Regions from separate parts of the Desulfovibrio subterraneus genome, predicted to be linked through region 1. Evidence: predicted binding sites of a transcription regulator. Region 1 holds the regulator's gene; each other region holds the start of a gene.
What was found. The regulator sigma-54, encoded in region 1, starts transcription at its own class of promoters, with help from an activator protein. The targets are predictions, from matches to a motif close to CTGGCACGGNNNNTGCTT.
Positions count from the first base shown of each region.

Region 2: a site for sigma-54 is predicted at 6,590-6,607, ahead of HUV30_RS17520 (DVU0150 family protein). Genes of this name have one in related genera too.
Region 3: a site for sigma-54 is predicted at 5,380-5,397, ahead of HUV30_RS03185 (ammonium transporter). Genes of this name have one in related genera too.

Region 1 is NZ_BLVO01000013.1:923,159-933,419, reverse strand. It holds gene rapZ (RNase adapter RapZ) at 1-830, opposite strand, end outside; gene HUV30_RS11020 (PTS sugar transporter subunit IIA) at 846-1,295, opposite strand; gene hpf (ribosome hibernation-promoting factor, HPF/YfiA family) at 1,307-1,846, opposite strand; gene rpoN (RNA polymerase factor sigma-54) at 1,951-3,375, opposite strand; gene lptB (LPS export ABC transporter ATP-binding protein) at 3,611-4,333, opposite strand; gene HUV30_RS11000 (LptA/OstA family protein) at 4,339-4,875, opposite strand; gene lptC (LPS export ABC transporter periplasmic protein LptC) at 4,862-5,473, opposite strand; gene HUV30_RS10990 (KdsC family phosphatase) at 5,475-5,996, opposite strand; gene kdsA (3-deoxy-8-phosphooctulonate synthase) at 5,986-6,807, opposite strand; gene pyrG (CTP synthase) at 6,983-8,617, opposite strand; gene HUV30_RS10975 (phosphoribosylformylglycinamidine synthase subunit PurQ) at 8,910-9,719, shown strand; gene HUV30_RS10970 (hypothetical protein) at 9,788-10,177, shown strand; gene mtgA (monofunctional biosynthetic peptidoglycan transglycosylase) at 10,183-10,261, opposite strand, start outside.
Region 2 is NZ_BLVO01000016.1:735,617-745,877, reverse strand. It holds gene HUV30_RS17540 (sensor histidine kinase) at 1-676, shown strand, start outside; gene HUV30_RS17535 (response regulator) at 678-1,094, shown strand; gene HUV30_RS17530 (PEP/pyruvate-binding domain-containing protein) at 1,225-3,792, opposite strand; gene HUV30_RS17525 (sigma 54-interacting transcriptional regulator) at 3,808-6,447, opposite strand; gene HUV30_RS17520 (DVU0150 family protein) at 6,722-7,009, shown strand; gene HUV30_RS17515 (sulfite exporter TauE/SafE family protein) at 7,035-8,084, shown strand; gene HUV30_RS17510 (hypothetical protein) at 8,095-8,433, shown strand; gene HUV30_RS17505 (hypothetical protein) at 8,503-8,757, shown strand; gene HUV30_RS17500 (hypothetical protein) at 8,878-9,699, shown strand; gene HUV30_RS17495 (putative sulfate/molybdate transporter) at 9,799-10,261, shown strand, end outside.
Region 3 is NZ_BLVO01000005.1:44,013-54,273, forward strand. It holds gene HUV30_RS03165 (bifunctional adenosylcobinamide kinase/adenosylcobinamide-phosphate guanylyltransferase) at 1-277, shown strand, start outside; gene HUV30_RS03170 (DHH family phosphoesterase) at 281-1,645, shown strand; gene HUV30_RS03175 (EAL domain-containing protein) at 2,118-3,383, opposite strand; gene HUV30_RS03180 (P-II family nitrogen regulator) at 3,606-3,932, opposite strand; gene HUV30_RS03185 (ammonium transporter) at 3,951-5,324, opposite strand; gene HUV30_RS03190 (2-amino-3,7-dideoxy-D-threo-hept-6-ulosonate synthase) at 5,872-6,672, shown strand; gene HUV30_RS03195 (2-amino-3,7-dideoxy-D-threo-hept-6-ulosonate synthase) at 6,710-7,510, shown strand; gene HUV30_RS03200 (3-dehydroquinate synthase II family protein) at 7,665-8,636, shown strand; gene pheA (prephenate dehydratase) at 8,639-9,808, shown strand; gene aroA (3-phosphoshikimate 1-carboxyvinyltransferase) at 9,824-10,261, shown strand, end outside.

The DNA of each region.
Region 1 (10,261 bases):
TCAAATAGCGCCTCGGCTGCGGCGACCGATCTGTGCCTGCCGCCCGTGCATCCTATGGCGACCGTGGCGCGATAACGCCCTTCACCCTCCATCTGGGTGAGTGTGAAGTGCAGAAATTCGGTCAGCCTTTCCAGATACTCTTTCCCGACGCCTGCCCCGAGCACGTACTGCGAAATGGCCGGGTCCTTACCCGACAGCGGGCGCAGTTCAGGCTCGTGATACGGGTTGGGAAGAAAGCGCAGGTCAAACACCATGTCCGCTTCGGCAGGTGTGCCGTACTTGAAGCCGAAGGTCAGCAGATGCACGCGCATGCTGCGCCTGTTGCCTTCCAGAATGGTCCATTTCTGCTGGATGATGCGCCGGATGTCATGAATGGAATAGTCGGACGTGTCTATGACAAGGTCTGCCATTGCACGCACAGGCTCCAACAACCTGCGCTCCGTCTCCATAGCCTGTTCAAGCCCAAGGCCTCCGCTTTCGAGCGGATGGGGGCGGCGGGTTTCCTTGTAGCGCCGCACGATGACATCGGGCCGCGCTTCCATGAAAATGATCGCCGGGGCAAGCCCCTTTTCGCGCATGGCCTGCAGAATGGCATCAAAACCACTGTCGAACTCAATGTGACGCAGGTCCATGCCGAGCACCAGCCCGCGATACTTGGCGAGGCTCCGCTCATCAAGAATGGAAACCATCTGCAGCGCAAGCGTAACGGGAAGACCGTCGATGGTGTAATATCGAAGATCCTCGAACACTCTGAGCACGGTACTCTTGCCACCGCCGGATAAACCGGTGACCACAAGAATGGGAAATGAGGGAGCTACAGGAGAGTCCATGTTTGACAGGCTCTATCAGGCGTTGCCAAGCAACTGCCAGAGTTCTTCGGTACCGGAAGCGGTAAGGATGGCGCTTCTGAATTCCTTGTCCTTTAACAGACGGGATATCTGCGCCAGAATGCGCAGATGTACACCTGCAACCTGTTCGGGAGCAAGGACCAGAAAAAAGATGTTACAGAGCTTGAAGTCCAGAGCCTCGAAGTCTACGCCCTTTATGCTGCGGCCCGCAACAAGGATAATGCGGTCGAGAGAGTCCAGCTTGCCATGAGGAATGGCAATTCCGTCTCCGATGCCCGTGGTGCCGAGGCTTTCACGTTCTTTCAAAACAGACAGAACTCGTTCCCTATCCAGAGAAGGATAAACCTCAACAACACGCTCAACGAGCTCCGCCAGCACCTCTTCCTTGGTGCTGGCGGTAAGCTCGGGCAGAATCATTTCTTTATCCAGGTAATCACCCAGTTTCATTTTTCAGCGTCCTAGATGGTAGGATCGATGAGACCGAAGTCTCCGTTTTCGCGGCGGTAGATGACATTGACGCGCTCGGTTTCCGCGTTCAGAAACACAAGGAACTCGAAATTAAGCGAGTCAAGCTGCAGTGCAGCCTCGTCAATTCCCATCGGCTTGGGCGTGAAGTGGTCGGTCCCGACGATGGTGCGCTCGCGGCCGGCAGCAGTGTCCGCATAGCTGAACACGTCTTCGCGCAGAGCCAGTTCCGCACCTCTGCGATGGTCCTTGTTCTTTTCGGAATGCTTCTTCACCTGCGAAGCAAGCTTGTCGAACACAAGGTCAACAGTGGCGTACATGTCCTCGGACTTTTCATTGGCAGACAGATTCAGACCGTCCGCAACCAGCGTCACATCAATCTTGTGACGGTAGTTATCCACGCTCATTCCAACCTGCATTTCGGACTTGCCGTGTGCAGTCAGGAACTTGCCAAGCTTTTCAAAACGACGGCGGGCATACTTCTTGAGATGGTCGGAAGGCTCGAAGTTCTTGAATGTGAATGCGATGTTCATATATGCCTCCTTGGAGTGTTCAGGAGACTGCATGTGCAGTCATGCCTCTGGCGTCTGTGGTTTGCATCCTGACCGCCCATGGCGTTGCAGGAAGCCCCCCTCCGTTAAAAAGCGGACTTCCGCTTGGACGATGAGGGGATGTCCATAGCTGTACGATACTTCGCAACGGTTCTGCGGGCAATATTCAATTGTAATTTTTCTTTGAGAATTTCACCGATTCGCTCATCACTCAGGGGACGCTTGGAATTTTCCTCGCTGATCAGCTGCTTGATGAGCGCTTTGACGCTCTCCGAGCCCACAGAACTGCCATCATCCATGCCGATGGCACTGTTAAAGAAGAACTTGAGTTCAAAAATACCATGAGGGGTTGCCACGTACTTGCTGGTGGTAATTCGGCTCACCGTGGACTCGTGCATACCGATATCGTCTGCAATGTCCTTGAGAATCAGAGGCTTTAAAGCCGTGACACCCTCTTCAAAAAATCCGCGCTGATATTTTACGATACTCTCCATAACCTTGTAGAGTGTGCGCTGCCTCTGATGCAGGCTCTTTATGAGCCAGGACGCAGAACGCATTTTCTCCTGGAAGTAGTCCTTGTCAGGTCCGGAAACCTGAGGAAGGGTATCAATAATATCACTCAGCTGAAGACTGGGCAACCCGTCGTCGTTTAAAATGATGACAAATTCGCCGTCATACTTGTGCACGAACACGTCCGGAGCCACATAATGCGGTTCACTGGTGCCGAAACTGGCACCCGGCATGGGGTCCAGCGTCTGGATAAGCTCAAGATATTCCCTGAGGTCATCCATATTGATCCGGAACTTGCGGCACAGGGGCTTATAGCGGCGTTTCTCCAGATCTTCCAGATGATCACGTACCAATTCGACAAGCACGGGGTCACGATCGTAGCCAAGCACCTCTATCTGAACGAGCAGACATTCCTGAGGAGAACGGGCGGCCACACCGACAGGGTCGAAACGCTGAACCCTGTGCAGCATCTCTTCCACCTCTTCCACCTCGGCACCGGCCATTTCAGCCATTTCCTGCACTGAAGCATGCAGATAACCGTTGGAACCTATGTTGCCGATAATGATTTCGCCGATGCCCTGCTGGCGTTCGGTCACCCGGGAAAGGGTCAATTGCCAGAAGAGGTGGCCGTCAAGTGAAGGGCGTGAAGATAAGCGGGCTTCGAAGGAAGAACCTTCTTCAGGGATTTCGGTTTCGCGGGAGGCAACTTGTTTGGTGGTGCTTGAAAAATCGCCGAGATAGTCTTCCCAGTCGGCATTGGAGGCCAGTTCCTTGTCATATCCTTCCTGAGCCTCGGATCGAAGTTCAGCCTTTTCCGTAGCATCTGCCGGAACCAGCGATTCAGGGGATTCTTCAAGAAACGGATTCTCGAGCAGTTCCTGCTGAACAGTCTCCATGAGTTCAAGACGGGACAATTGCAGCAGTTTGATTGCCTGCTGCAATTGGGGAGTCATGACCAATTGCTGAGAGAGCTTTAGTTGCTGACGGAGTTCAAGTGCCATACGTGATGCTATCCGGAGAAGTTACCCCGCGCAGGAACCTGCGGCAGGTAAGATCGGTTTGCGTTATGAAAAGCCACCCCTATCAAGAAGCATTCCAAAATTTCTATATACGAGTCCTTTTTGCCATACAAGCAAGAACCATGCAACAAAGAAAAGCCCGAAAATCGGGCTTTTGCGGCATAGAAGAATCTCTTCTCGATATTTTTTAGAGAGTTGCCAGAGAAAAGCATCAACCTTACAAAGAGAAACCTTCTCCCAGATAGACGCGTCGCGCTTTGGGATCGTTAACAATCTGAGCCGGTGTTCCGTTGAGGATGATCTGCCCTTCGAAGACAAGGTACGCCCTGTCGCAGATATTGAGTGTTTCCCTGACGTTGTGGTCAGAAATGAGTACGCCGATACCCCTGTCGCTCAGGCCGCGGATAATGGCCTGAATATCATCCACTGCCAGCGGATCGATGCCGGCAAAGGGCTCATCAAGCAGGATAAAGCGGGGCTTGCGGATGAGGGCGCGGGCAATTTCGAGACGGCGGCGTTCACCACCGGAAAGGTGCATGGCCATGGAATCGGCAATATGCGTGATGCGAAATTCTTCGAGCAAGGTGTCGGCACGCTTGTTCTGCTGAGCCTTGGACATGTCCGTGTGCTCAAGAATGAGTTCGAGATTCTGGCGCACGGTCAGCTTGCGGAACACCGAGCTTTCCTGGGGAAGGTAGCTCAATCCCACGCGGGCGCGCTCGTGGAGCGGCCAGTCGGTGATCTCGCTGCCGTCATACTTCACGATGCCGCTTGTGGGCTTCACCATGCCGATCAGCATGTAGAAGGTTGTGGTCTTGCCGGCACCGTTGGGCCCGAGAAGTCCCACCACTTCCCCCTGCTTCATACTCAGGGAAATGCCGCGCACTACCTCTCGTTTTCCATACACCTTATGCAGTGTCTCTGCTTCAAGAAACGACATGCTGCCTACTTCTTGGTGCGCTTGGGAGCGGAGAAAAGAGCCTCTACGGGAAGAGCGGAAGAGCCGATCACTTCGCTCTTGTTTTCCTTCACGTAGAAATTGATGATATCACCCTGAATGCTGTTGGGGCCGTCCGTGAGAACCGGAGAACCTTCCATGACCAGAATGCCGGTGCCAAGATTATATGTGGCTTTCTGGCAGTTGCCGGTCTTGCCGTCGGTCATTTTCACGCGCACATCGCCCTCGGCGATGATCTTGTCGATCTGGCCGGGGTCCATGGCGGAATCATCTTCACTCTTTGTTTTTGCCTTGGCGTCGTCTGCCGTAAGCAGAATGACAATTTTCTTGGACCAGAGCTGGGCATCGGGGTGTGTCACATGCACATTCCCCTCAAAAGTAACTTTCTGCCCTGTTGCATCATAAGATAGCTTGTCGGAGGTAACCTTGATGGGAACCATTTCGCCTTCCTGCGCGGTATGCACCACTCCGGCGAAAAGCATTACGAGGCAAAAGGCCATAAGCCAGCGGCTAATGCGAAGCATCCTTGATTTCTCCTTCCGCTAAATCATCCAGGCGTTGACGGACCAGCATTTCGACTGAAACGTCCTTTTCCGCCCGAACGAGGTTTTCGTTAAGATACCAGGTCACGTTGGTTGCGTTGCCAAACAGATCCGGACCGTCAAAATGGGCAACTCCGGGCATGTTAAGAGTGTGACTGGTGCCGTTGTAGATAATCAGGTTGGTACGTATGTAGCCGCCATCGCGTTCAATTTCAACATTTTCCCACAACCGGGCAACTCTGGCCTGCTGATTGACCACTCCGCGTGCGGAACGCACCACCAGTTCCTGTTTGTCCGGCTTCAGAATATAGGTAATCACGGGGTCGGAAACCTGGACCACGCCTTCCTTCTGATCGTACCATGCTCCCTTGGCTTTGAGGCGCCACAGCTCTTCGCCGTGCTCACCCTGCTGAAGCTCTATGCCTTTCAGCGTCAGGTCCACCACGTTTTCCGGGCCGTGCTGTTCCTTTTGCACAACCTGACGGATTTCGTTCACCGCCTTGTCGGTCGCAAAATTTATGACAACCGCCCCGGCAACGCCGATAAGTACCGCACCTATCAAAAAATAGCGCTTGCGCATTCTATACGTTCCAGCGGCTCATGGCCTGTTCAAGCTTGCCCTGCGCCTTGAGAATAAAACGGATAACCTCGCGCACCGCCCCTTCCCCGCCACGCGCCTGCGTCACGAGTAGAGCGATATCCTTGGTTTCCGGCTGCGCATTGGCCACGGCCACGGGCAACCCTACGGCACGCATGGGGCCAAGGTCTACCCAGTCGTCGCCGACGTAGGCCATGTGCTCAAAGGATACGCCGTATTTGGACCGGATAATCTCAAGGCACTCCATCTTGTCGAGGAAGCCTGCAAAATAATCATCAATACCCAGAGAGGCAATGCGGGACTTCACGGCCTCGGAATCCAGACCGGTAATGACGGCCACGGGAATGCCCGCCTTCTGCACAACCTTGATGCCAAGGCCATCCTGCACATTGAACCTTTTGGAGACGTTGCCCTCGGAATCGTAGTACAGGCCGCCGTCAGTGAGCACGCCGTCGCAATCCAGCACGATCACCTTGATATCTTTGGCTACCTGCTCAGCATGCATAATCTATGTTCCATATGGTGGAGAGGTCTTTGAGTAGCGGAGCAAGCTTTTCCAGCGGCCAGCTGTTGGGGCCGTCGCAAAGAGCCTTGTCCGGATCGGGGTGGCATTCGAGGAATACACCATTTACCCCTGCGGCAACGGCAGCGCGGGCCAGCTTGGGAACGTACTGCCTGTCTCCGCCCGAGCAACCGCCCTGCCCGCCCGGCAGCTGAACCGAATGGGTGGCGTCAAAAACAACGGGGACACCGAACGACTGCATGATGGGGAGGGAGCGGAAATCGACAACAAGATTATTATACCCGAACGAGGCTCCCCGTTCTGTCAGCAGGATACAACGGTTGCCCGTGGAGAAAAGCTTGTCCAGTGCGGGCTTCATGTCCCATGGGGCCACGAACTGCCCTTTCTTTACGTTGATTATGCGGCCGGTCTGCGCTGCTGCAAGAAGCAGGCTTGTCTGACGGCAGAGAAAGGCGGGAATCTGCAGAATATCAGCCACTTCAGCAACAGGAGCCGCCTGTTCCGGTTCATGTATGTCGGTTACGACCGGCAGACCTGTTTCTTCCTTGATACGGGCGAGCCACTCAAGCCCCTTGGAAATGCCGGGCCCTCTGAAACTGCTCAGGGAGGTTCTGTTCGCCTTGTCATAAGAGCTTTTGAAAACGGCGGTCAGGCCGCAGGCTGAAGCAGCTTCCTTCACCGCATGGGCGGTTTCCAGAGCCAGTTCGAAGCTTTCAAGTGCGCAGGGGCCTGCGAACACAAAGGGGCCGGAAACGAACGAATCGTACAATGGCTTAGCTAACTGTGCGTACATGCTGAAATTACTATCCTGTTTAGCGTCAAGATCACAAGATCAAATACCTACCGCAATCATGCCTTGAAAGAAAGCACAAAATCGGGGGCACACAAGTGTGAGCCCCCGATCGAACCTCTTAGGAATAGGCAGGAATGTCCACCGGCAGTTTTCCGGTGTCAGGCAGCACCGGCAGTTACGCCTTGTTCTTCTTGGAAGCCTTGATGAACTCGCGAAACAGCGGGTGCGGGTTCATCGGAGTGGACTTGAATTCCGGATGGAACTGGCAGCCGAGGAACCAGGGATGCTCCTTGATTTCCACGATTTCAACCAACTCACCATCGGGAGACAGCCCGGAGAACACCAGTCCGGCCTCTTCAAGGCGCTGGAAGTAGGCCTTGTTGAATTCGAAACGATGACGGTGGCGTTCTTCAATGTTCTCAACATTGTAAGCGCGGATGGCATTGGTTTCGGGCTTGAGCACGCAGGGGTAAGTTCCCAGACGCATGGTGCCACCCTTGTCGCTTCTTTCGTCACGCTTTTCAGTAGCCTGGCGGCGGAAATCGTACCATTCGGTCATCAGGTAGATAACCTTGTCCTTGGCCATTTCATCAAATTCTTCAGAAGTGGCGCCTTCAAGACCCAGCACATTGCGGGAGTACTCGATAACCGCAAGCTGCATACCAAGGCAGATGCCGAAGAAGGGAATCTTGTTTTCACGGGCATGGCGGATGGCGATAATCTTGCCTTCCACACCGCGGAGGCCGAAGCCGCCGGGCACGAGGATGCCGTCGAGATCCTTGAGCATCTTCTTGACGTTGTGGGTGGTTATCTCTTCCGAGTTCACATACTCGAGCTCCACCTTCACCTTGTTGGCAAGGCCGCCGTGCACCAATGCTTCGTGCAGGCTCTTGTACGCTTCCTTGAGGTCCACGTACTTGCCCACAATACCTATGCGCACAGTGCCCACAGGATTGTTAAAGGTATGGATGAGCTTCTGCCATGCGGCAAGATCCGCATTCTTGGCAGGAAGGCGCAGCATGATGGCAACCTTCTGATCCAGCCCTTCTTCATAGAAGCACAGCGGCACTTCATAGATATTCTTTACGTCCTGCGCGGAGAACACGGCATCGTGATCAACATTGCAGAACAGTGCGATCTTGCGCTTCAGGTCGCTGTTGATGGGCTCTTCACAACGGCAGATGATGATGTCGGGCTGAATGCCGATGGAACGCAGTTCCTTTACGCTGTGCTGGGTGGGCTTGGTCTTGTGCTCACCGGCAGCGCGCAGATAGGGCACCAGCGTAAGGTGGATGTACATGCAGTGCTCACGGCCGAGGTCGCTGCGCAGCTGGCGGATTGCTTCAAGGAAGGGTTGCCCTTCAATGTCACCCACGGTGCCGCCGATTTCAACAATGGCTACATCAAGGTCGTCGCTGGCAAGGTCGAGGATGCACTTCTTGATCTCGTCGGTGATGTGCGGGATGACCTGCACGGTGCCGCCGAGGTAGTCGCCACGGCGTTCCTTGGTGATGACCCGGTAGTAAACGGAGCCGGAGGTGCAGTTGTTCTTCTGGCTCATGGGCACATTGAGGAAACGCTCATAATGCCCGAGGTCAAGGTCGGTCTCGGCACCGTCGTCGGTAACGTAAACTTCGCCGTGCTGGAAGGGGTTCATGGTACCGGGGTCAACGTTGATGTACGGGTCCAGCTTCTGAATGGTCACGTTCAGACCACGGGCCTTGAGCAGCACGCCGAGAGATGCAGCGGCTAATCCCTTGCCCAGAGAGGATAGAACCCCGCCGGTAACAAAAATAAACTTGGTCTTCATACACTCCTGCCTAAGGGTATGTGTTTGAAAAAACTGGTGCCAAATCCAAAGAACAATCGGATTTCAACACATCCGCTCAGTAATACACAAAATTTCAACCAACGTCAGCCGTTGACTGTTACCGAGTGTGCAACTATGATCATCGGTCCCTGCACTGCTCTACCGCCTTGTCGCGCGGATCACCCTGTAGGGACGTTTGAGCATTCCAAAAGCGACAGGGTCTAACCGAACCGGTTGAGCAAGTAAAGACCCTTTTTTGCCACACGACAACTTTTCAGGAGACATTGCAGCAATGGCCCAGGCTAAGACTCTGGTTATCACCGGATACGGCACCAATTGTGAAGTGGAATCCGCGCATGCGGCACGCCTTTCCGGAGCGGATGTTGCGGATATTGCCTACTTTTCCGATCTCGTTGCCGGCCGTACCCGCCTTACCGACTACAACTTCCTGATCTTCCCCGGCGGCTTCCTCGACGGGGACGACCTTGGATCCGCACTGGCCGCTGCACAGCGCTGGCGCCACGCCGCCACGGAGCAGAAAGAACCCCTGCTCAACCAGTTGAAGACCTTTTTTGCCAACGGTGGCATCATTCTCGGCATCTGCAACGGTTTTCAGCTTCTGGTGAAGCTGGGTCTGCTTCCCGCCATCGGCGGTGACTACTTCGACCGTCAGGTTTCGCTTTCCCATAACGATTCCGCCAGGTTCGAAGACCGCTGGGTACACCTTAAGGCCAACCCCCAGAGCCCCTGCGTGTTCACCAAGGGCGTAGACATGCTTTACCTTCCCGTACGCCACGGCGAGGGCAAGATCATCTTCCGCGACGAGACCGTCCGCGAAGCCCTGATCAGCCAGAACCTTATTGCTCTGCAGTATGCTGATCCCGAATCAGGAGAGCCTACCGAAGCCTACCCGCTGAACCCCAACGGTTCTCCCATGGGCATCGCAGGGCTCACCGATCCTTCGGGTCGCATTCTCGGCCTCATGCCCCACCCTGAAGCCTACAACCACCCGACCAACCACCCCGGATGGACCGCAGGTGAAACCAGCGAACTGGGCATTATTCTGGTCAAGAACGGCATCAACTACCTGAAGAGCCTTTAGCAAACATGAAATCCCCCTGCGCCTTGGCTCAGGGGGATTTTTCTATCATCTGCACAGGGAGTTTCGCCATGGTCCCCTGCTTCATATGCGGCAAGGATGCTACCGGAGGCTTCATCCACGGATTCGTTCCGGCGCCGGACAGCCAGAAAGTGGGCCTGTGTCCCGAACATAACTCGCTGGAAAACAAGAAAAAGGCCATTCTGCACTGGATTGTCAGCATGAAGGCTGAGGTTGCATCCGGTAACGAACACAAGGCTTACAGAATCAAGGCTCCCCTGCACTATCTGCTCACCATCCGCTATACGGACGGCGGCGTTTCCTCCATTCCCTGCCTGCAATGGGAGGTGACGGACAACAGCACCCTGCAGATCATACGGCCGGACAAGACTCTCACCTTCATTCCTCTGCTTCATATCCGTCAGTTTGACGTGTCGGAAGAGATGTCCCCCAAGGCGTAAAACCCCTAGCCGTCTGATCCCGGGGCATCCTGCTGCAACCGGCGCTCCAGTCGCCGCAGAATGATGCGCGTGCGCAACTTCACC
Region 2 (10,261 bases), on a different contig from region 1:
GGAGGTTGAACTGCTGCGCCATCATCTTGGCCAGAGCGGCGGGGTTACGCCTGAATCGGACGAATCGCTCAGGCAGATCCAAAATCAGGTGGACCGCTGCGCAGAAATCATCCACAGCCTGCTTTCACTCGCTTCCACAAAATCGCCCATTCCGCAAAAAGCGGATGCCACTTCGCTGGTAGACGGCATGGTCACGCTCATGGAACGTGAGGTCCGCAAGAAAGGCATAACCATCCAGCGCCATTACCCCAAATCTGCCCTCGGCATCACAACTGATCCGCCGCTGCTGCGGCAGGTGGTGCTCAACCTGCTGAATAATGCCGCACAGGCCATAACCGACAAGGGCGAAATCCACGTCACCGTCCGGCACGAAGGCACGGATTTCTGGGTGCTTTCCGTGCGGGATAACGGCTGCGGCATTCCGGCTGAAGACATTGCCCGCATCTTCAACCCCTTTTACACGACCAAACAGCCCGGTGTGGGGTCCGGCCTTGGCCTTACCATCACGGCATCCATTGTCAGCAAGCTGGGCGGATTTATCGAAGTGGGCAGCACGCAGGGGCTTGGCGCGGAATTCATAGCGCATTTCCCCGTTAAGGATACCGGCAGGGAAGCAGGCAAAAACGCCACGTCTCCCACACCGGAAACACCGGCCCGCAAACGCGGAAGGAAATGATATGGCCCAGAATATTCGTGTATTGATTGTGGATGACGAGTTGCGTTTCAGGGAGAATCTGCAACGGCTTCTCTCTCTGCGGGGCTTTTCCGTGTTCGCCGCCGAAGATGGCACCAAAGCACTTACCCTGCTGAAAACCGAAACCGTGGATGTGTGCGTTGTGGACATGCGCATGCCGGGCATGGACGGCACAGAGACGGTTCGCTGCATCCGCGAAATGCCCGAGCCGCCAGCCTGCATCATCCTCACCGGGCATGCCTGCGTGGATCAGGCTGTTCAAGGCTATCACTGCGGGGCCGCAGAATATCTGCTCAAGCCCTGCACCACAGATGAACTTGCCGAGCGCATCCACAGGGTTTACGAGCGCACGAGGGAACAACGCACAGGCACCTTTACCAACAGCAAGGGTAAGGCCTAGTCCTTCCCGCTACTGCGCAGCGTCCACACCCAGCCCTTTTACGCCCTGGCAACCGGCAACGCTATCGTGCCGAAAACGCCCGACAATACGCGACAGCATACACCGACAGCACGCAGGTGCCGCCACTCCATCACGAAAACCGGCGATACTCACCGTTTATGAAATGCTCTGCGGCCATCTGCACCGAGGCATCGTCGTGCATGAGCATATCCATCTGGCGCGAATAAATCAGCAGCCTGCCCAGCGCGGTTATGCGTTCCACTGTCTCTTCCCTGTCATACTTGCGGAAGCGGGCCACAACACGGTCACCCCGCACCTCAAGCACAAACCCCAGAGCGGAGAGAATGCGGGCAAGCGCCTGCACCCGCCTGCTGCGGCGTTCCTCACCCGCCGCACCGCCCTTGAATTCGAAATGCACATAGTTGCTGTCCATCGCCTGCCCGCAAAAGGCATCCAGCACGCTGTAATGGTAGCCCACCCGTGAACTGAAGTTCAGGTACCGGTCGGAAACAATGGCATAGCTGCGCTCGCCGAACCGCTGGTCACCTGCCGTGGGCGGTTCCAGCATTTGGCGGCTCATTACGGAAAGAAATCCCTGCAGACTGACGGGGCGCGGGGCACCATGTGCCACGGCAGGGTCCAGCATGCCGTCGAGCAGCGCGGCAAAGGGTTCGGAGAGCACCTCTTCCCGCGTGACAAACCCGCCTGAGCCATGCAGCCCGCCGCCAAGGTCAATCACATGCAGATCAACAGGCAGCGCCGCCTGCAACCGCACGGCAGAAACGCTTTTGTCGGAAAGCATGTCACTTATGCGGAACATCTCCTTGTAGCAGACCTCGTGCGCAAACCGCATGAGGTCATGCACCGTGCGGCACGAATCGGGCCGAAAGTCGCCGGAGGCAGGGTCCGTAAGGTACAGGGGAATGACAAGGTCTGCGATCTTGCGCAGCAGTTCCAGCATGGCTGTTCCTGCCATGACAGGCATTTTTTCCGCTTTGCGTTCCAGCACGGCAGCCACCTCGCCTGCATACACACGGGCGCAGGCGGCATCCAGCGTGACCACATCGCCCTGCCGCAGCACGGAGGATGCACTTTCGGCATTGAACAGGGCCGGAATCTGAAATTCACGTGCAAGCGATGCCAGATGCCCTGTCAGGCTGCCCGTTTCTGCCACCAGCCCTTCCGCACGCACGAGAACAGGCACGAAACGCGGCGAGGGATGCCGGACAACCAGAATGGTGCCGGACGGAATGCCAGCAGGAATATTCTCTTCATCCAGCAGCAGCACCGTGCCGCAGCCAACGCCGGAGGCGGCACAGTCGCCCCCTTCCAGCAGCACGGTTTCCCCTGCCACGGGAATGCAGGCCACCTGCTGTTCCAGTTCCATCTTCAGCGGGCGAGCCTGCAGGAGCACCAGCCCGCCATCACGGCCAAGTGCCCATTCAATATCCTGTGCAGACCCGTAATGCGCTTCTATACGCAGCCCCATGGCTCCCAGTTCGATGCACTGCGCAGGCGAAAGGCACGGAGCCTGCCGCTTATCCTGCGGCACATCGGCGGGGGTGACGCCGCCCTCGGGATTCATGAGCAGCTGCCGGAGCTTGTCCGCCACGGCTGAGGAGAGAAGACGGGGCGGGTCATCATGCGAAAGCACAAACCTGTCCGGCGTCACCTCGCCGTCCACGGCGTAGGCCCCCAGCCCCCAAACGGCGTCCAGCACCATGTGCTCCTCGCCCTCGGCAAATGGCACGGGATTGCGGGTATAGAGCACGCCCCCTGCCACGGCATCCACCATCTCCAGACACAGCACGCTCATGGCCGAGGCTTCCAGCGGCTCGCCCATGAACAGCCGGTAGGTTATGGCCCGTTCAGAGAACAGGCTGGCCACAACCTGCCGGTACGTTTCCACCATGGATGCGCCATCCACGTTGAGCACTGTGGCATACTGTCCGGCATAGGAAAGCTCGCCGTCCTCGCCTACGGCACTGCTGCGCATGGCACAACGGGTAACACCTCTGGCCGCAAGGGATGCCCATGCCTCGGCAAGAGCCTGCTCAAGATCGGCAGGCAGCGCACTCTGCATCACAATTTTCTGAATATCGTCGGAAGCCTCGCGGATGGAGGCAGGATCGTCCGGCATGATTTCCCGCGCCCTGCGGAGAATATCGTCGAGCAGGCCTTCGTGACCCATGAAGGCGTCAAACCCTGCCGTGCTCACGGCAAAGCCTTCCGGCACAGGCAGGCCAAGCCGTTTCAGTTCACCAAGGTTTGCCGCCTTTGCCCCCACCGTATCGAGCGCAAGGCGTGAAAGCTGCGACAGGGGCAATACATAGGGAGTGGCACCGCTGTGGCGCGGCTGCGTGACCAGCGCATCCATCTCACCGCGGATGCGGGCAAGCGCCACGGCCAGGTCGGGATAGCGGCCGCCCGAAAGCGTATCGAGGCTGGAAACCATGCGCGTGGCATGGAATAGCAGACGGGAAGTCTGAGTGGATATGAAGGGACGGCCAAATACGGTCTCGCCGTCCAGCATCTCCTGCAGCCCGCTGATAATGCCGAGCAGCTCGGAGTTGGATTCCAGAAGGTCGCGAAAAGCGTTGTAGCGTCTGCCGAACAGGTCCGCAGCCTGTTCGTTTGTCGCTCCTGCAGGGGTTCCCCTGCCGAACAGCCGTGACAACATGGACGAAAGACTGCGCATGATACCTTCCTTGCGTTACCGCGACGGGGGCCTCTTGAGGCGATACACGGTTCCCGGGCCGCTGCCCACACGTTCAACTACCTGCCGCCTGACCATATCCTGCAGATCATACAATGCTGTGCGCGGAGCAATGTCACCCTCCACGGCCTCTTCATACTCCCGTCGTGTGATCGTTCCCTTGCGGGCAAGAATGCGCCATGCAAGCTGCTGCCGCGGGTTCAGCCCCTCTGGTTCGCGAAGAACTTCGGGTGCGGGTTCGCGTGCTGCGCTGCTCTCCGCATAGGAAGGCCGGTGTGATTGCCTGTCGGTCTCCGCAGAGGCTGCACCGGACAGGGCTTCGGAAGCAACGCCGGAGGAAGACGCGTTGGCTGACGAGTTGGCAGACGCGGAAGAAGACGGGGAGGAAGTCATCCATGATGCTTCATGTCCTCCACCTTCGTTTGCGCGGTCAGCATCCGGCGTAGTCCAGTTTTCCTCCCGCCCGTCAAGGAGCAGGCAATCCGCCTGAATAACGTCATGATTGGTCATGACTGCTGCGCGGATAATGGCATTTTTCAGTTCGCGGATATTGCCCGGCCACCGGTAGGCCATGAGCTTTTCCACGGCCCCGCGGCTGAGCGCCAGCGATTCCCTGCCCGCCTGTTTTCCTGCTTCGCACAGATAGTACGCGGCAATGGGCAGGATATTTTCCGGATGATTGCGCAACGGGGGCGTGGCAATGGTGATGACATTGAGCCGGAAGTAAAGGTCTTCACGAAACCGCCCGTCTGCAAACAGGGCACGCAGATCAACGTTTGTCGCGGCAATGACGCGCACATTGACCGGCACCTCCCTGTCGCTGCCAAGCGGCTTGATAACCCGCATGGCCAGCGCACGCAGCAGGGACTGCTGTACCTTGGGCGACGCAAGCTGGATTTCATCGAGGAAAAGAGTACCGCCATCCGCTTCACGGAACGCACCGGGACGGTCGTTTCTTGCCTCGGTGAACGCACCTTTCACATGCCCGAAAAGGGTATCTATGAGCAGATTTTCATCAAGCTCGCCGCAATTGATTGAGATGAAAGGATATTCAGCGCGGACGCTGTTGCAATGTATTGCCTCTGCGGTCAGCTGCTTGCCGGTGCCGGTCTCGCCCACGATAAGCACATCCACGTCCACCTGAGCGGCTTTAAGGATATTGCGGCGCAAAGCATCGAGCGTTGCACCGCCGCCTATGATCTGCGGCACCCGTTCTGCAAGCTCGGAGGGCCGGATGAAAAAGGTTTCCAGCGGCACGGCTTCCTTCATGCCCACCGCGCGGATGGCGTTATCTTTGCACTGTATCTCGTCCAGTTGCGCCCGCATGCGCTTCAGCATGGAATTGATGGCCTTCTCCAGCATGCGGGCTTCATACCCCTGTGCGGCCACGTTAATGGGGCCAAGATCGCCCGTATCGTGCATGGCCTCTGCCGCGCGGGTGATCCCCCGCAGTGAGCGGGTAAGCATGCCGGAAACGAAATAGATAAGCAGCGTTGCCAGCACACAGGCTGCAATCACCACAATGAACATGATGTCGATATGCTTGTAGCCGGCCGCAACAGTCAGGCGGCTCACATCATAGTAGGCTATTCCACCCCATATATAGGGAGCAGCATCCGGTGCCGGACGGAAGGAAACCGGCGCATAGGCAGTGGCAATCTCCTTCATGGTTTCGGTCAGATATGGCGGGCGCAGGTCTTCAAGCACGCCCTGCCGCCCCTGCCGTACTTCGCCGAGCATGTGCCAGAAGCGGTCGTCCGCCTCGGGGCGGAAGGCGCAATCCAGTTCGGGCAGGCCAAGCGTGCCAACCTTGGAAGACCTGGCAAGGTAGGTAGAAAGGGGAACATCGGGAGTATCGACAGATTCCGACTGGAACAAAATCCACCCGGACATGTTGAAAAGATAGCTGTAGCGGACTTCCTGCGTGCGGACAAAGGCCCTGATGGGCGACTTTTCAGAACCGTAAAGCGAAAGGACATTGCGGAGGATACGGGCATCCAGCACAACAAAATAGACAAGGCGCTCGCCCGCAACATCGCTCACCGCAGCCAGCATGACGGCCGGAATCTCAAGCCTGCCTGTCATATCCGGGCTTTCCGGATCGGTGAACCGCATGGTCATCACCTCGGAGAGCCAGACATGCCCATCCGGCAGGTGCCGCACGCGCTGGAGGATGGAGTGGGGCGAAGGCTTCATATCCTCCGCTTCGGCCTCCGGAATATCGACAAAGCCCCCCTTGGCGGTGGACATCATCAGCGTGCAGCCGCCATCCTTTCTGACCATGCCTGCGGCAAGGTACCTGCCGCCGCCAGCCTCTGCTTTGCGCGATAAATAATCGCGCATCCCATCTCGCGCAAGACCCTGCTGAGCAACAATACTCACATCTTTGCGACTTTCTTCAAGCACATTGCGCAAGGCTTCAGCTGTTGCCAGGTTGTGCACCATTGCGTTTCTGCGCAATGCGATGGTCACATAATCGTAGGTCACGAGATAGGAGACGATTCCGGTCACAGCCAGAACAAGGGCGATGAGCGGCACCAGAATCACCAGAAGACGGGTGCGCAGAGACGCCTGCCTGAAACCGGCCAGAAACGGCACACTCAGTGAATGGGAATTTCTTCTGCTCACTATGCTCATGAACTTCTCCCGCAAAACCAACGCATTTTCCGCGCACACCCGCGCATATCCGCGCAACGCCATTTTTCCAAAATCAGTCTGTGACCTTTTTCACAAAAAAATATTCACACATTTCAGCCAGCTTCGTCAACCACTTCGCGCAATGGCCCACCTCTTGCTCTAAACACTTGCAATTGCGCGGCAACCAAGTCCGCTCCGGTGGGGGAGCCGCAGACTGAAACAGCTGAAATTTTCAATGCAACGGAAAACTGGAGGAGTTCTTATGAGACGGAACATGAAGCGGATTATGGCTCTTGCCGTATCCATGGTAGCGGCACTTCCCGCTCTGGCACATGCAGCTGCCGGCAAAGCAGCGGATCTCGTGGTGGTGGCAGACACCCGGGTTATCGATTCCGGCATTCTCCGCTATTTTGCGGACCTGTATAATACGAACCCGACCATGAATGCCACGTGGGCAGTAATACTCACCGCCGTATACGGCTGCTTCCTCGGCGTGCTCATGGACTTCCTGCTCAGCCGCACCGGCCTTGACCTCACATCCCGCAAGATTGTGGAACATTAACCACCGCGAGTAGAAGGAAAATACCATGGAAATGTTCGCAGCAGACTGGTTGTATATGTACATGCCCATCGCGGGCGTGAAAGTACTGTGGCCTGCGCTGGTTCTCATCGGCTTCTCGGTGGGCGTTATCGGCGGCTTCTTCGGCATGGGTGGTGCATGGATGGTTACCCCCGGCCTCAACATCATCGGCTTCCCCATGGCATTCGCCATCGGTACGGACATTGCCCACATCGCCGGCAAGTCCATGATCTCCACCATCCGCCACTCCAAGTTCGGTAACGTGGACTACAAACTAGGCATGGTAATGCTGGTAGGTACCATGGTCGGTATCGAAATAGGCGCCCAGCTCGTCATGTGGCTGGAGCGTATCGGCCTCGTCGGTTCGGTTGTCCGCTGGGTATACGTTGTCTTCCTCGCGCTCATCAGCTGGATGGTCTTCTATGACTACGCAAAGGCTGTGAAGAAGAGCAAGATGGGCGACGTGACCGACCGCGGCGCAGAAGGTATTACCTGGTACAAGACCCTGCACCGCATCAATATTCCCCCGATGGTTCACTTCAAGGCTTCCGGCTTCACCTGTTCCGCATGGCTGCCCATTCTCGTGAGCCTTGCCACCGGTATTCTGGCCGGCTTCCTCGGCATCGGCGGCGGCCTGCTCCGCATGCCCGCCCTCGTATACCTGATCGGCTGCCCCACCCATATCGCAGTTGGCACCGACCTCTTTGAAGTTATGATCTCCGGTCTGTACGGCGCCTTTACCTTCGCGCTCAAGGGCCGCATTGAACTGGTCGCAGTATTCGTAATGCTCACCGGCGCAGCCATCGGCGCGCAGATCGGCACCGTGGCGACCAAGTACTCCAAGGGTTACGGCATCCGCGTGGCATTCGGCATCGCAGTGCTGTGCTGCATGATCTCCATCATCCTCAAGCAGTTCAAGTACGACATGCCTTCCGCCATTCTGATTCTCGGCACCATCTCCCTGATATGTCTCTACATCATCAAGGTTATGTTCACCGGAGCCGCAGCTGAACTGCGCGCCAAGAAGAACCGCGAAAACAAGGCCCATGCGGCCTAGGGGAACAGATATGAAAACCGCACGCCTGTTACTTGCCATGCTCACAGTTCTCAGCATCTTCGCCATCCATTCCGTCACCTACGCTGCGGAAGTGAGCCAGGGCATCTGCAAAAGCTTCAACCAGCAGGAAAAGCAGCTGGTGATTGAAGAATATGACACGCACTTCACTGAAGGCCAGAAGTACGGTGGCGCAACCGGCATCATCAACATCTACGACGTATCCAAGGCCAAGGTGGGCATGCACCCCGAGCCCGGCGACATCGTCCGCATCGCCTACAAGGTCGAAGGTGACAAGCGCAGCGCCATCAAGGTCATGAATGTTTCCAAGCAAGACCTGATGAAAAAGTAGTCTGCATACCACCCCCCGGAAGGTGCCGGGATGTCCCTACCATCCCGGCACCTCACAAGGAGAAATCTTATGAGCCTGAACACGAAGCAACGCGTTACCCTTATCACCATGGACATTCTGCTGCTGGCTGAGCTTGCCTTCTGCATCTACTACAGCCACGGCGACCCGGAAACCATGCCCTACACCTTTCTCAAGCTCTACGTTCCCGTGATGCTTGCCACCTTCTTCACCTGCCGCCATCTCATCCGCAGATTCGGCAAGGGTCAGGAAAGCACCTTCGATCCCATGGAAGAACACGGACTGACCAAGGAACTGGGGGCTTAGCCATGGTATATATGCTCATCATGCTGGCCGTATTCATCGGCCTGACCGCAGGCGCTGCCATTCACCGGCAGATCAGGCGCTAACCCGCCCAAAGAAGCCCAAACAACAAAGGAACATCCCATGGACAGATCTCTCCGCCTTGCAGCCATACTCACTTTCTCCCTGCTGGCTTTCTCTCTTCTTGATTCGTGCACCGCCATCGGTGACAGAGGGAAGGTGGTACGGGGATTGCGCGGAGCCCCCATACTCGTCAGCGGAGATCTGGATTCCTCGGGACCCGAACTTGAACGCCTTGCCGGCATGCAGAACGACCCAAAGGCACTTGCCGAGAACATTCTCTATGAAACCGACAATGTTTCCGGCTCACTGGTGATTCAGGAACTTTCCGGCCGCATGTGGCGGGGTACGTATCAGGTAACGGACGACACCCGCGCCGGAACCTACCACATTACCGTTCACCAAAAGGGAGTTGCTGTCGGCGAAGGAACTTCACGCGTCGCCATACGGATCTTTGAAAACGAAACCGACATGCGTGCGGACATGGAGACCTTCTCCGAACGGTTGTTCGGCTTCAAACCATGGATCATCACCCTGATGGTCTTCCCCTGCTGCCTGCTGCTTCTCTACTACTCGTACAAGGCCTCCATCCTTCAGGAAGAGGCTTTGCAGGCCAAAGGCATGAGCACCATCTTCAAAATGGCGCGGGAAGGAAAGGGATGGGAGATTGCCTTTAATCTGGGCAAGCGGCACGGGGTGCACCAAGGCTCGCTGCTCTCGCTGCTCGACCCTAGCGGCAACTACATGGGCACGATAGAAGCCCGCGACGTATATGACACAAGCACCATGGCATCCGTGGGACCGGACGTGCGGATCAAGGCATCTTACCTTGTCAGCATCAATATTCCCGGAAGCGGACGCCCCCAAAGCGACGGTACGAATTAGACAAATTTCCTCATACGCGTTGGCCTGAAAGCCATAACCACCTCACGGCCGGAGGCTTCAGCAACCTCCGGCCTTGAACCGGGACTGCCGGAGACACCCATGCAAAGCATCCGCATGCGCTTCACACGTACTGAACTGGCCGGGGCTATTGGCGATCTTGGAACACTGCTGCCCCTTTCGGTCGGCATGATCGCTGTAAACGGGTTGGACGCCATGGGGCTCTTTGTAGGCGTCGGACTCTTCTATCTGATCGCAGGTCACTACTACGGCACGCCCATTGCCGTTCAGCCCATGAAGACCATCGGTGCGTATGCCGTGGCCACAGGTGCCACGGCTACTGTCGTTCATGCGGCCGGCATCTGGATGGCCATACTGCTTCTGCTCATCGCATGGTTTGACGGGGCAAAGCGACTGCAACGCATTGTCCCCAAGGAAGTTATCCGCGGAGTGCAGGTTTCCACCGGCCTGCTGCTGGCCTTGCAGGGAGTGCGATTCATTGCCGGGATATCGCCCCTGCAGGCCAAGCTTTCCGAGCCATGGCTCGGCATGGGTTCCCTTGCAG
Region 3 (10,261 bases), on a different contig from region 1:
TCTCGATTTCTGGCTCTTTGCCTGCGGCTCTGACAGGGCGGCAGCGAAAGGGCATGCAGGCCATGTGCAATCGTTGCTGGCCTGCCTGAAACTTATGCCGCTTGAAACGGATGTGACATTCGTTTCGTGCGAAGCCGGATTGGGGGCAATTCCGGCCAGTGCCGAAGTTCGACGCTTTGTGCGGGAACTGGGAGCGCTCAATCAGGCGGTGGCCGCTGCGAGCGATGAGGTATGCCTCATGGTCGCAGGGTTGCCGTTGTATCTGAAGAGGTCTTGACGCATGTCCTATTTCAGAAAGCTGGAACCGGGTCTTTCCCACATGATGGAGTTGTTCTCGCGAGATGAACGCTGGCTTATTGTGGTGAATGCCGACCCCGATGCCATGGCCTCTGCCATGGCACTCAAGCGCATCATGATACACCGTGTGGCAGATGTGGGCATAGCGCGTGTGAACGAGGTGACAAGGCCGGACAATCTGGCCATGATCCGGTATCTGCGTATTCCCATGATGAAGCTCACCCCCACGGTGATCGCGCAGTATGACCGCTTTGCGCTGGTCGATTCCCAGCCGCATCATCATCCCCTGTTCAAGGAACTGCATTTTTCCCTTGTTTTTGACCATCACCCGCTGTCGGAAGAAAACCCTGTGGTTGTGGATTACAAGGACATCAAGACGGAATACGGCGCAAACTCCACACTCATGACGGAGTATCTCTACAATCTGGGCATTCGTCCCGGTAACAGACTCGCCACGGCGCTGGTGTACGGCATCAAAACCGATACGGGCAGCTTTGAGCGCGAGTTCTGTGATGTGGATGTGCGGGCCTTCCGGTATCTTTCCAAGTGGTCGAGCCAGATCCTGCTGTCGCGTATTTCCCGCAGTGAATTCCGGCTGGGATGGCTGGATTATTTCTCCCGTGCTGTTTCCAGCATGCACAAGATCAAGTCCGGTTTCCTGACCTATGTGGGCGAGGTGCCCAATGCCGACGCGCTGGTGGTGATCGCGGACTTCTTCATGCGTGTGCATGAAATACGCTGGGTTGCCGTGGCGGGTGTGAGCGAGGACAAGCTGGTCGTCATTTTCCGGGGTGATGGTGTGACCCGCGACCTTGGCCGTTTTGCCAACATGCAGTTCGGCGACATAGGGTCTGCGGGCGGTCACAAGGCCATGGCGCGGGCAGAGATTCCCATTGAAAAGCTGGCGGGCAAGGATCTTGAAATGTATGTGTTCAAGCGACTTGTCTCACCGCGCAAGAGGCCCAAGGTTGTGGTGCCGGAGGACGAAGTCCAGAAATCTAAGGACGAGGCCCAGAAGGCCAAGGACGAAGTCCAGAAATCCAAGGATGAGGCCCAGAAGGCTAAGGACGAGGCCCAGAAGGTCAAGGACGAGGCCCAGAAGGTCAAGGACGAAGCCCAGAAGGTCAAGGACGAAGTCCAGAAATCCAAGGACGAAGTCCAGAAGGCTAAGGACGAGGCCCAGAAATCCAAGGACGCCGTGAAGGATGCTCCAGCCAAGCCCGCCGAGGCAAAGCAGCCTGAAGCGGAAAAGGCCCGCGCACCAGAACCGGTTCAGGAATCGGCCAAGGATTCGGCATCGAAGCAGGCAGCAAAGCCGGCACCTGAGTCAAAGCCGGATTCTAAATAGGATCAGACCGGCTCACCAGCCACTCCCTGTTTGAAGAAAGCATAAAAAAACCCGCCACAGACCGTTGGCGGGTTTTTCTTTTGGGCCGTCGTACCGGTGTATGTGTCAGTGGAGCCGGTACGACGGTGGAACCATTCGCGGAGGTATGCGAATCCGGAACAGTGGTGGCGGGGCGGAAAGCCATCCCCTGCGGCAAGGCTGCCTTGCACAGCAAGAGCGGCTGCGGGGAGTGCAGGCGTCGCGTCGGGGCCTCAACGATACTACCTGTTTGAGAGGATCGCAGATCCTGTCACCGGTCCGATAAGGAGCCGCCCGCGTATCCGTATGCCGTAACGCTCTCCGCCCCGCCTTGGGAAAGCCGGTCCCAGTATCGACCTTCCCAAGAGAGTTGGTTCAGAAAATTCCTCGCGCTCGGAGCGCTTCTTGTGTCCGGGAACACTCTCGTGTCCCTGACTTTCCCGCCCACCCGCTGCTATGTCCCGCAGGCGCAGATGGACTGCTCATGCAGCGGGGCCATGTTGCCCCGTTCCATCACATCAAGGCACAACACGTGGGGCTTGCCTTCAGCGCATGTGCAGCGGGTGGCCAGCGTTATGCAACGGTTGCCTGATGCCAGCGAAATGTAGGGAGCCGTCACGCATTCCTCCAGCCCCGCCTGAATGGGAATGAAGTATTCCTTGAGTGAATGGTCCGTTCCCTTGCGCGCAGGCTGATAGATGAACCGCTTGTTGGCGCTTATGTTCAGCGGGTTGCACAGCGTGTCCGAGACCTGAATGCCGGTTTCGTCGAGCACATACAGACATTCGAGCGAGGGAAACAGCAGCAGCTGGTCCACAAGCGCCTTGGTGAAATCGGCAGCCTTGACCGTGCCGAGCGTTTCACGAACGTGGCGTATCAGAGCCCGGTGGCTGGCCTGCTGTTCCTTGTGCCGTTCGTAGCGGTTCAGGGAATAGCTTCTGTAGGCGGCTGCGACCGTGCGCATCTGCGGCGCAACATCCGGCGTTTTGGACGTAGGGCAGGGGCGGGCAAACAGATAGCCCTGCAACACGTCTGCCCCGGCGCCCATCAGGTATACGGCTTCTTCTTCTTTTTCCACGCCTTCGGCCACGGTCATGGCCCCTATGCGGCGGGCAAGGGAGGTGAGCGAGTTCACCACTTCCTGCTTGTAGAATTCCGTATGAATGTTGCTGATGAGAAAACGGTCTATCTTGATGACCTCCGGCTTGATGGAGGCAATGCGTTCAAGGTTCGAGTGTCCTGCGCCCACGTCGTCCAGCGCGATGAGAAAGCCGAGGGCGCGGTGGCGGTTGATGAAGCGCATCAGGGCTGCCGTATCCTGCACGTGCGACTCGATGATTTCTATGACCACGTTGGCCGGATTTATGCCGTGCGAACGGGCCAGCATTTCAATGTGGCCGGAGCCGACCACGCTTTCGGTCAGCAGCGATGCGTCCACATTGACGAACAGCAATTGCTCTTTGTGCTGTTTGTGCAGCGGAGCAAACCGGGTAAAGGCCATTTCCCTGCATGCCCTGTCCAGCTGCAGGCTTAAACCGCTCAGCTCTGCCAGTGTGAACAGCGTGTCAGGCGGAATGAGCAGTTCGCCGTTGCCCACCGTGCCTCTGCTCAGGGCCTCGTATCCTATGACGACTCCCTGCCTCACGGAGACCAGAGGCTGAAAATGCGTCATGATCTGGCGGTTGAAGATGAGAGTTTCAATATTGAGTGTGTAGCTCATGGGGAGATCCGGAACGTTGTGCGGCGTACAACGTGGAACAGGTGGACTCGTAACCGGGCCGCGTGACGATTACAGCGAGTGGTCCGGTTTTGTTTTCAAGGGGCCGGACCGGCCCAATGGGTGGCGGTGAGGGCCGGTCCGGCATCGGTATGGAGCGCGCTTTCTCCCGCGGGTGCAGGGAGATTGCTCCGGGGGTGGGTGGGACCCCCGGGAGCGAGCTGTCTATTTTACCTCTCCGGTACGAACCCGGATGGTCTTTGCAATGTCCTGTACGAAGATGACACCGTCGCCTTCCTTGCCGGTGCGGGCACCGGACTGGATGGCTTCAAGGGCGCCTTCCAGCTTGTCTTCGGTAATGGCCAGCTCAATACGCACTTTCTTGAGCAGGTTCACTTCCATGACAACGCCGCGGTAGGTTTCCGTATATCCCTTCTGCTGGCCGCTTCCGAGGATGTTGGTTACGGAGAGGGCGTAAATACCCTTGGCGTACAGAGCCTGCTTTACCGGGGTAAGCATTTCGGGTCTGATGTATGCGATGATGAGTTTCATTGTATTATTCCTCCCTGCCTATTCCACGGTGAAGATCTGGAAGCCGTTGTATGCTTCGGAACCATGTTCGCAGATGTCCAGACCCTTGAGTTCTTCTTCACGGCTTACACGCAGACCCATGACGGCCTTGATGCTTGCGAAGACGATGTAACCCATGCCGAATGCCCAGGCGAAGGTAGCTGCCACGCCGATGATCTGGGTCATGGTCTGACCGAAACCGCCGCCGTAGAACAGACCGGTGATGGTGCCGTACTTGGGGTGGGCGAGCAGGCCGGTCATGATGGTACCGAATGCGCCACATACACCGTGCACGGAAACTGCGCCGACCGGATCGTCGATCTTGAGCACGCGGTCGATGAATTCAACCGAGAGCACTACCAGAATACCTGCCAGAAGGCCGATGACAACTGCGCCGGTGGGGGCCACTTCGTAGCAGCCTGCGGTGATGCCCACGAGACCTGCCAGTGCGCCGTTAAGGGTCATGGAAGTATCAGGCTTGCCGTAGCGGAACCAGGCGGTCATCATGGCACCCAGGGTACCTGCGCAACCGGCAAGGCTGGTGTTTACTGCAATGTAACCGATGGTGCCGTCAGCCACGGTGGTGGAACCGGGGTTGAACCCGAACCAGCCGAACCAGAGGATGAACACGCCAAGCGCTGCCAGCGGAATGTTGTGACCGGGAATGGCCTTGGGGGTACCGTCTGCGGCGTACTTGCCGGTACGGGGTCCGACGATCATGGCACCTGCAAGGGCAACCCAGCCGCCCACGGAGTGAACCACGGTGGAGCCTGCAAAGTCTGCAAAGCCCATGTCCCCCAGCCAGCCGCTGTTACCGGTGAGTCCGCCCCATGCCCAGTGGCCGGAAACGGGGTAGATGATGGCCGTAACAAGTATGCTGGCCACAATGTAGGCCGGGAACTTGGTACGTTCCGCAATGCCGCCGGATACGATGGTGGCCGCAGTGGCCGCAAACACGGACTGGAAGAACCAGAAGGTCAGGTCCCACTGTCCTGCGGCGTCCACACCGCTGCCGGAGCCCATGGCAAAGTTGCTCATGCCGATGAAGCCGCCGATGTCGGTACCGAACATCAGGCCGTAGCCGAGAAAGAAGAAGATGATGGAGCCCGCCGCGAAGTCCAGAACGTTCTTCATCAGAATGTTGCTCGCGTTCTTTGCGCGGGTGAAGCCGCACTCCACCAGGGCAAACCCTGCCTGCATGAACATGACCAGAATGGCTGCAAGAAGCGTCCACATGATGTTCGCATTGTCCTGCGTCAGCATGGCGGGGGCGTCTTCTGCCATGGCCGTGGTGCTGAGGAGCAGAGTGAGTGCTGCAGTTCCCCCCAGAGCGGGGAGCAGCTTCCGCAACTGTGAAATTCTCTTCGAATGCATGGAATCCTCCTTATCGTGGGTAAACACCCTGTTCCCGTATCGTTTGCAGCAGATAAAGCATCTTGCGTGCCATTTTGATTAATAGGCTGAATTTGTTGAATAAGAGTGAAAAACGGGATTTTCAGGGTGTCTGCAAAAACACTTAATTTGACAATTCTGTATAAATATAACATGGGTGTTTTAACATAATTGTGAATCTACGAAAAAATGGAAAGAACGGGAAATCGCAAAAATGTTCTTTTCGGTGTTGACAGTGGTGGTGCTCTCACCTATGTTGCGCGAAACTGATCCACTACCGGATCGAAAAGGACTGTTTCCAGACATGACCAATTTCACCAACAGCTTTACCTTCTGCTTTAATACCGAGTTCTACTTTTGGTATTACTTTAGCTATGGAAAAGCCCGTGGTGAGCTTGATCGTGCCTAACCGACTGAAGAAACAGGACTAGGGAAAGGGTACAAGACAAGGGCCGCGGGCGAAAGCCGGCGGCCCTTTTTTGTTTGCCGTCGCTTCGCCGCAAGGGCCAAACATCATCAGGAGGCGCATATGTTGCTTGGAAAAAGCGTTCGTCTGGAGCGCATCTTCAACCGCAATACTGGCAGAACCATCATTGTACCCATGGATCACGGCGTTACCGTTGGCCCCATCTACGGCCTCGTTGACCTGCCCGGAACCGTGAACAAGGTGGCAGAAGGCGGCGCAAACGCCGTTCTCATGCACAAGGGACTTCCCCGCTGTACCCATCGCGGATACGGCAAGGACGTGGGACTCATCGTGCATCTTTCCGCCAGCACATCCATTGCCACGCTGCCCAACGCCAAGTCGCTGGTCGGCACCGTGGAAGACGCTCTGCGCCTTGGCGCGGATGCGGTATCTGTTCACGTGAACCTTGGCGACGAGACCGAACGCTATATGCTGGAGGATCTGGGCAAGATTACCTCCCGCGCGGTGGAGTGGGGCATGCCGGTTCTGGCCATGATGTATGCCCGCGGTCCGAAAGTGAAAAATGAATTTGATCCCGAGATTGTAGGCCACTGCGCACGCGTGGGCATGGAGCTTGGCGCGGATGTGGTTAAGGTTAATTATACCGGCGATATGGACTCTTTTGCCGGCGTGTGCGAAGCTTGCTGCGTGCCGGTTGTTATCGCAGGTGGCCCGAAGATGGATTCGGATCGCGCACTGCTTGAAATGGTGCACGATTCCGTCAAGGCCGGAGGCGCAGGGCTCTCCATGGGACGCAACGTGTTCCAGCATGCCCGCCCCGACCTGCTTGTGGCCGCCCTGCATGGTGTGGTGCAAAGCGACTGGACCGTAGATCAGGCCATGGACGTGCTGAACGGCAAATAGCCGCCAGCGTGAAACCGTATATTACGAGGGATTTCAGATGCATATTGGCAAAAAGATCAGAATGGAGCGTATCTTCAACCGTCTTACCAGCCGCACCATCATCGTGCCCCTGGACCATGGCGTGACTGTCGGCCCCATCGAAGGACTGGTGGACATGCGCGAGACCGTGAACAGCATTGCCGAGGGCGGTGTTGACGCGGTGCTCATGCACAAGGGCCTTGTACGCTGCGGACACCGCGAAGGCGGCAAGGACGTTGGTCTTATCGTGCACCTTTCCAGTTCCACCTCCATGTCTCCCACCCCCAATGCAAAGACCCTAACCGCCTCGGTAGAAGACGCCATAAAGCACGGTGCGGACGGTGTTTCCGTGCATGTGAACCTTGGTGATGAAACCGAACGCGAAATGCTGGCCGACCTTGGCCGCGTGGCTGCGCAGGCTTCCGACTGGGGTATCCCGCTGCTGGCAATGATGTACGCCCGCGGCCCCAAGATTCAGAACCAGTTCGACCCCGAAGTGGTTGCCCACTGCGCCCGCGTGGCCGTGGAGCTGGGGGCCGACATCGTCAAGGTGCCCTACACCGGCGATATGGATACCTTCTCCCGCGTGGTCGATTCCACCTGCGTTCCCGTGGTTATCGCGGGTGGCCCCAAGATGGATTCCACCCGCGAGTTCATTCAGATGGTGCACGATTCCGTGCGTGCCGGCGGTTCCGGCCTTTCCGTAGGTCGCAATATTTTCCAGCACAAGCGTACTCCGCAACTGGTCAAGGCGCTTCGCGGCGTTGTCCACGAAGATTGGGATGTTGAACAAGCCATTGCAATAGTCGGCGAAGATTAGACCTCCGGAGAATGGGCTTTTTGCCCTCTGCCAACGCGTTTTCACCGGGCATGAGGCACTTCTTGTGCGCAGAGCAGCGGTCGGCACCTTTGGCAGAGAGCAAAAATCCAAATTATCCGGAGAGTTGTCTAGTTTTTACAAAATTGGAAAAATCATGAAAAAGGTATTGTTCAAGAGCGTCCCGTTCAACAAAGAGCACATTACGCTTGCTCTGGAGTCCGGCGTGGATGCCATCATCGTCGCAGCCGGCGACGTGAAGAAAGTGGAAAGCCTTGCCCGTTGCACTGTGATTGCCGAAGAGGCCATGCCCGTTATCGTCTTTGATTCCAAAAAGGACGAGGAAGAGGCAACGGCCCGCCTTGCCAAGGGTGAGAATGTGGCCATTGCACGCGGCTGGGAGATCATTCCCATTGAAAACCTGCTGGCCCAGTCCGACAATGTGACCGTGGAAGTGGCCACGCTGGCGGAAGCAAAACTGGCGGCGGGCATTCTTGAACGTGGAGTCAACGCCGTGGTGGTGCTCCCCGAAGGCGTGGAGGAGCTGAAGCAGATCGTGGCCGAACTCAAATTGTCGCAGGGCACGCTTGATCTGGTGTCCGCCACCGTCACCAGCGTGCAGAATGTGGGCCTGGGGCACCGTGTGTGCGTGGACACCATGTCCGTGCTGAAGACAGGGCAGGGCATGCTGGTGGGTAATTCCAGCGCCTTCACCTTTCTCGTCAATGCGGAAACCGAGCGCAACGAATACGTGGCCGCGCGTCCCTTCCGCATCAACGCCGGAGCCGTGCACGCCTATGCGGTCATGCCCGGCGACCGCACCACCTATCTTGAAGAACTCGCCTCCGGCGACGAAGTGCTCATCGTGAACCACGACGGCTCCACCTCGCTGGCGACCATCGGACGCTGCAAGACTGAGGTCCGGCCCATGCTGCTCATCAAGGCAAAGGTCGGCGGCGTGGAAGGCGCGGTATTCTTGCAGAATGCGGAAACCATCCGCGTGGTGCGCAAGGACGGTTCTCCGGTCAGCGTGGTTGTTCTGAAGGAAGGCGACGAGATTCTGGTGCGAACTGACGCGGCAGGCCGCCATTTCGGCATGCGTATTCAGGAAGAGATCAAGGAAGGCTAGCCATGCCCGGTTCCAAATCCGACAAGACTGAAGATAACCCGCGCATGCTGGAAGTGCGCAGCGAGATTGACGACACGGACCAGCAGATACTCAAACTGCTGAACCACCGCGCCTCGCTGAGTCTTGAAGTGGGGCAGCTCAAGCGCGGAACGCAGGATGTGATCTTCAAACCCTTCCGCGAAAAGGAAGTGCTTGAGAACCTGCGGCGCGGTAATGCCGGTCCCATTCCCCACGAGCATCTCAGTTCCATCTACCGTGAAATATTCTCCTCTTCCCGCGCTCTGCAGCGCCCGCAACGGGTGGCCTACCTCGGGCCGGAAGGAACCTTCTCCTACTTTGCCGGAGTGGAATATCTCGGCAAATCCGTCGAATACCTGCCCCAGAAGAACCTGCACGAGGTGTTTCGCGCCGTGCATTCCCGCGAGTGCGAGTTGGGTGTCATTCCGCTCGAAAATTCGCTGGAAGGCACCGTGGGGCAGAGTCTCGACCTGTTTCTCGATTTTGAGCTGCACATTCAGGCAGAACTCTATTGCCGCATAAGCCACAGCCTGCTCACGCGGGAACGGTCGCTTGCGGCGATAACCACCGTGTATTCGCATCCCCAGCCTCTGGGGCAGTGCGGCAGCTGGCTGCGGGCGAACCTGCCCAATGCGCAGATAGTGCCGACTGAAAGCACGGCGGCCGCAGCACGGCGGGTGCGTGATGAAAAGGGCGCGGCTGCCATAGGCCACGGCAAACTGGCAGATCTGCTTGATCTGAACATACTGGCCCGCGGCATTGAGAACATGCCCGACAACTGGACCCGCTTTGTGATTATCGGGCCCAAGCCCTCGGACGGAGAAGGGCGCGACAAGACCTCGCTGCTGTTCTCCGTACCGGACAAGCCCGGGTCACTGGTGAGCGTGCTGCAGGTAATGGCCATTGAAGGCCTGAACATGAAAAAGCTGGAATCGCGTCCCATGCGGGGCGAAAAATGGCGCTACGTCTTTTTTGTGGACGTGGAGTCCGATCTCTCTGACGAACAGTACAAGGCGTTACTTGAGGAGCTGCGCGGGCACTGCCAGTCCCTGCGCATTCTGGGCAGTTATCCCTCCGGTCCCTATATTGATGTGGCTGCGCGGGTGGACGAAAAGAATCTGCAGTCCGTGCCGAAGACGGAAAGCGTGAAGTAGCTGAAGGAAAATGTCATGAGCAAGGTGATTGAAATTGAAGCACCGGCGTCCAAGTCGGTGTCGCACCGCATGGTGATAGGTGCGGCGCTGGGTGTGGGCGAATCGCGTCTTGCCAATGTGCTGGAAAGCGACGACCTGAAGCGGACCATGGAGATCATGCAGGCGTGCGGTTCGCGCATTGAACGTCTGGGCGACGGTCTGTACGCCATCAGCGGCGTGGCCGGAACTCCGGCCGGTGGAAGGGATGAGCCTGTTTCATGTTATGTGGCGGAATCCGGCACTACCTGCCGTCTGATGACGGCCATTGTTGCGGCGGGCCTCGGACGCTTCCGCATTCATGGTGCTCCCCGCATGCACGAGCGGCCCATCGGCGAGCTGGTCATGGCGCTGCGTATGCTCAATGTCGGTGTGGAATGGGAAGGCAAGGCAGGCTATCCGCCTCTGATCATCGAT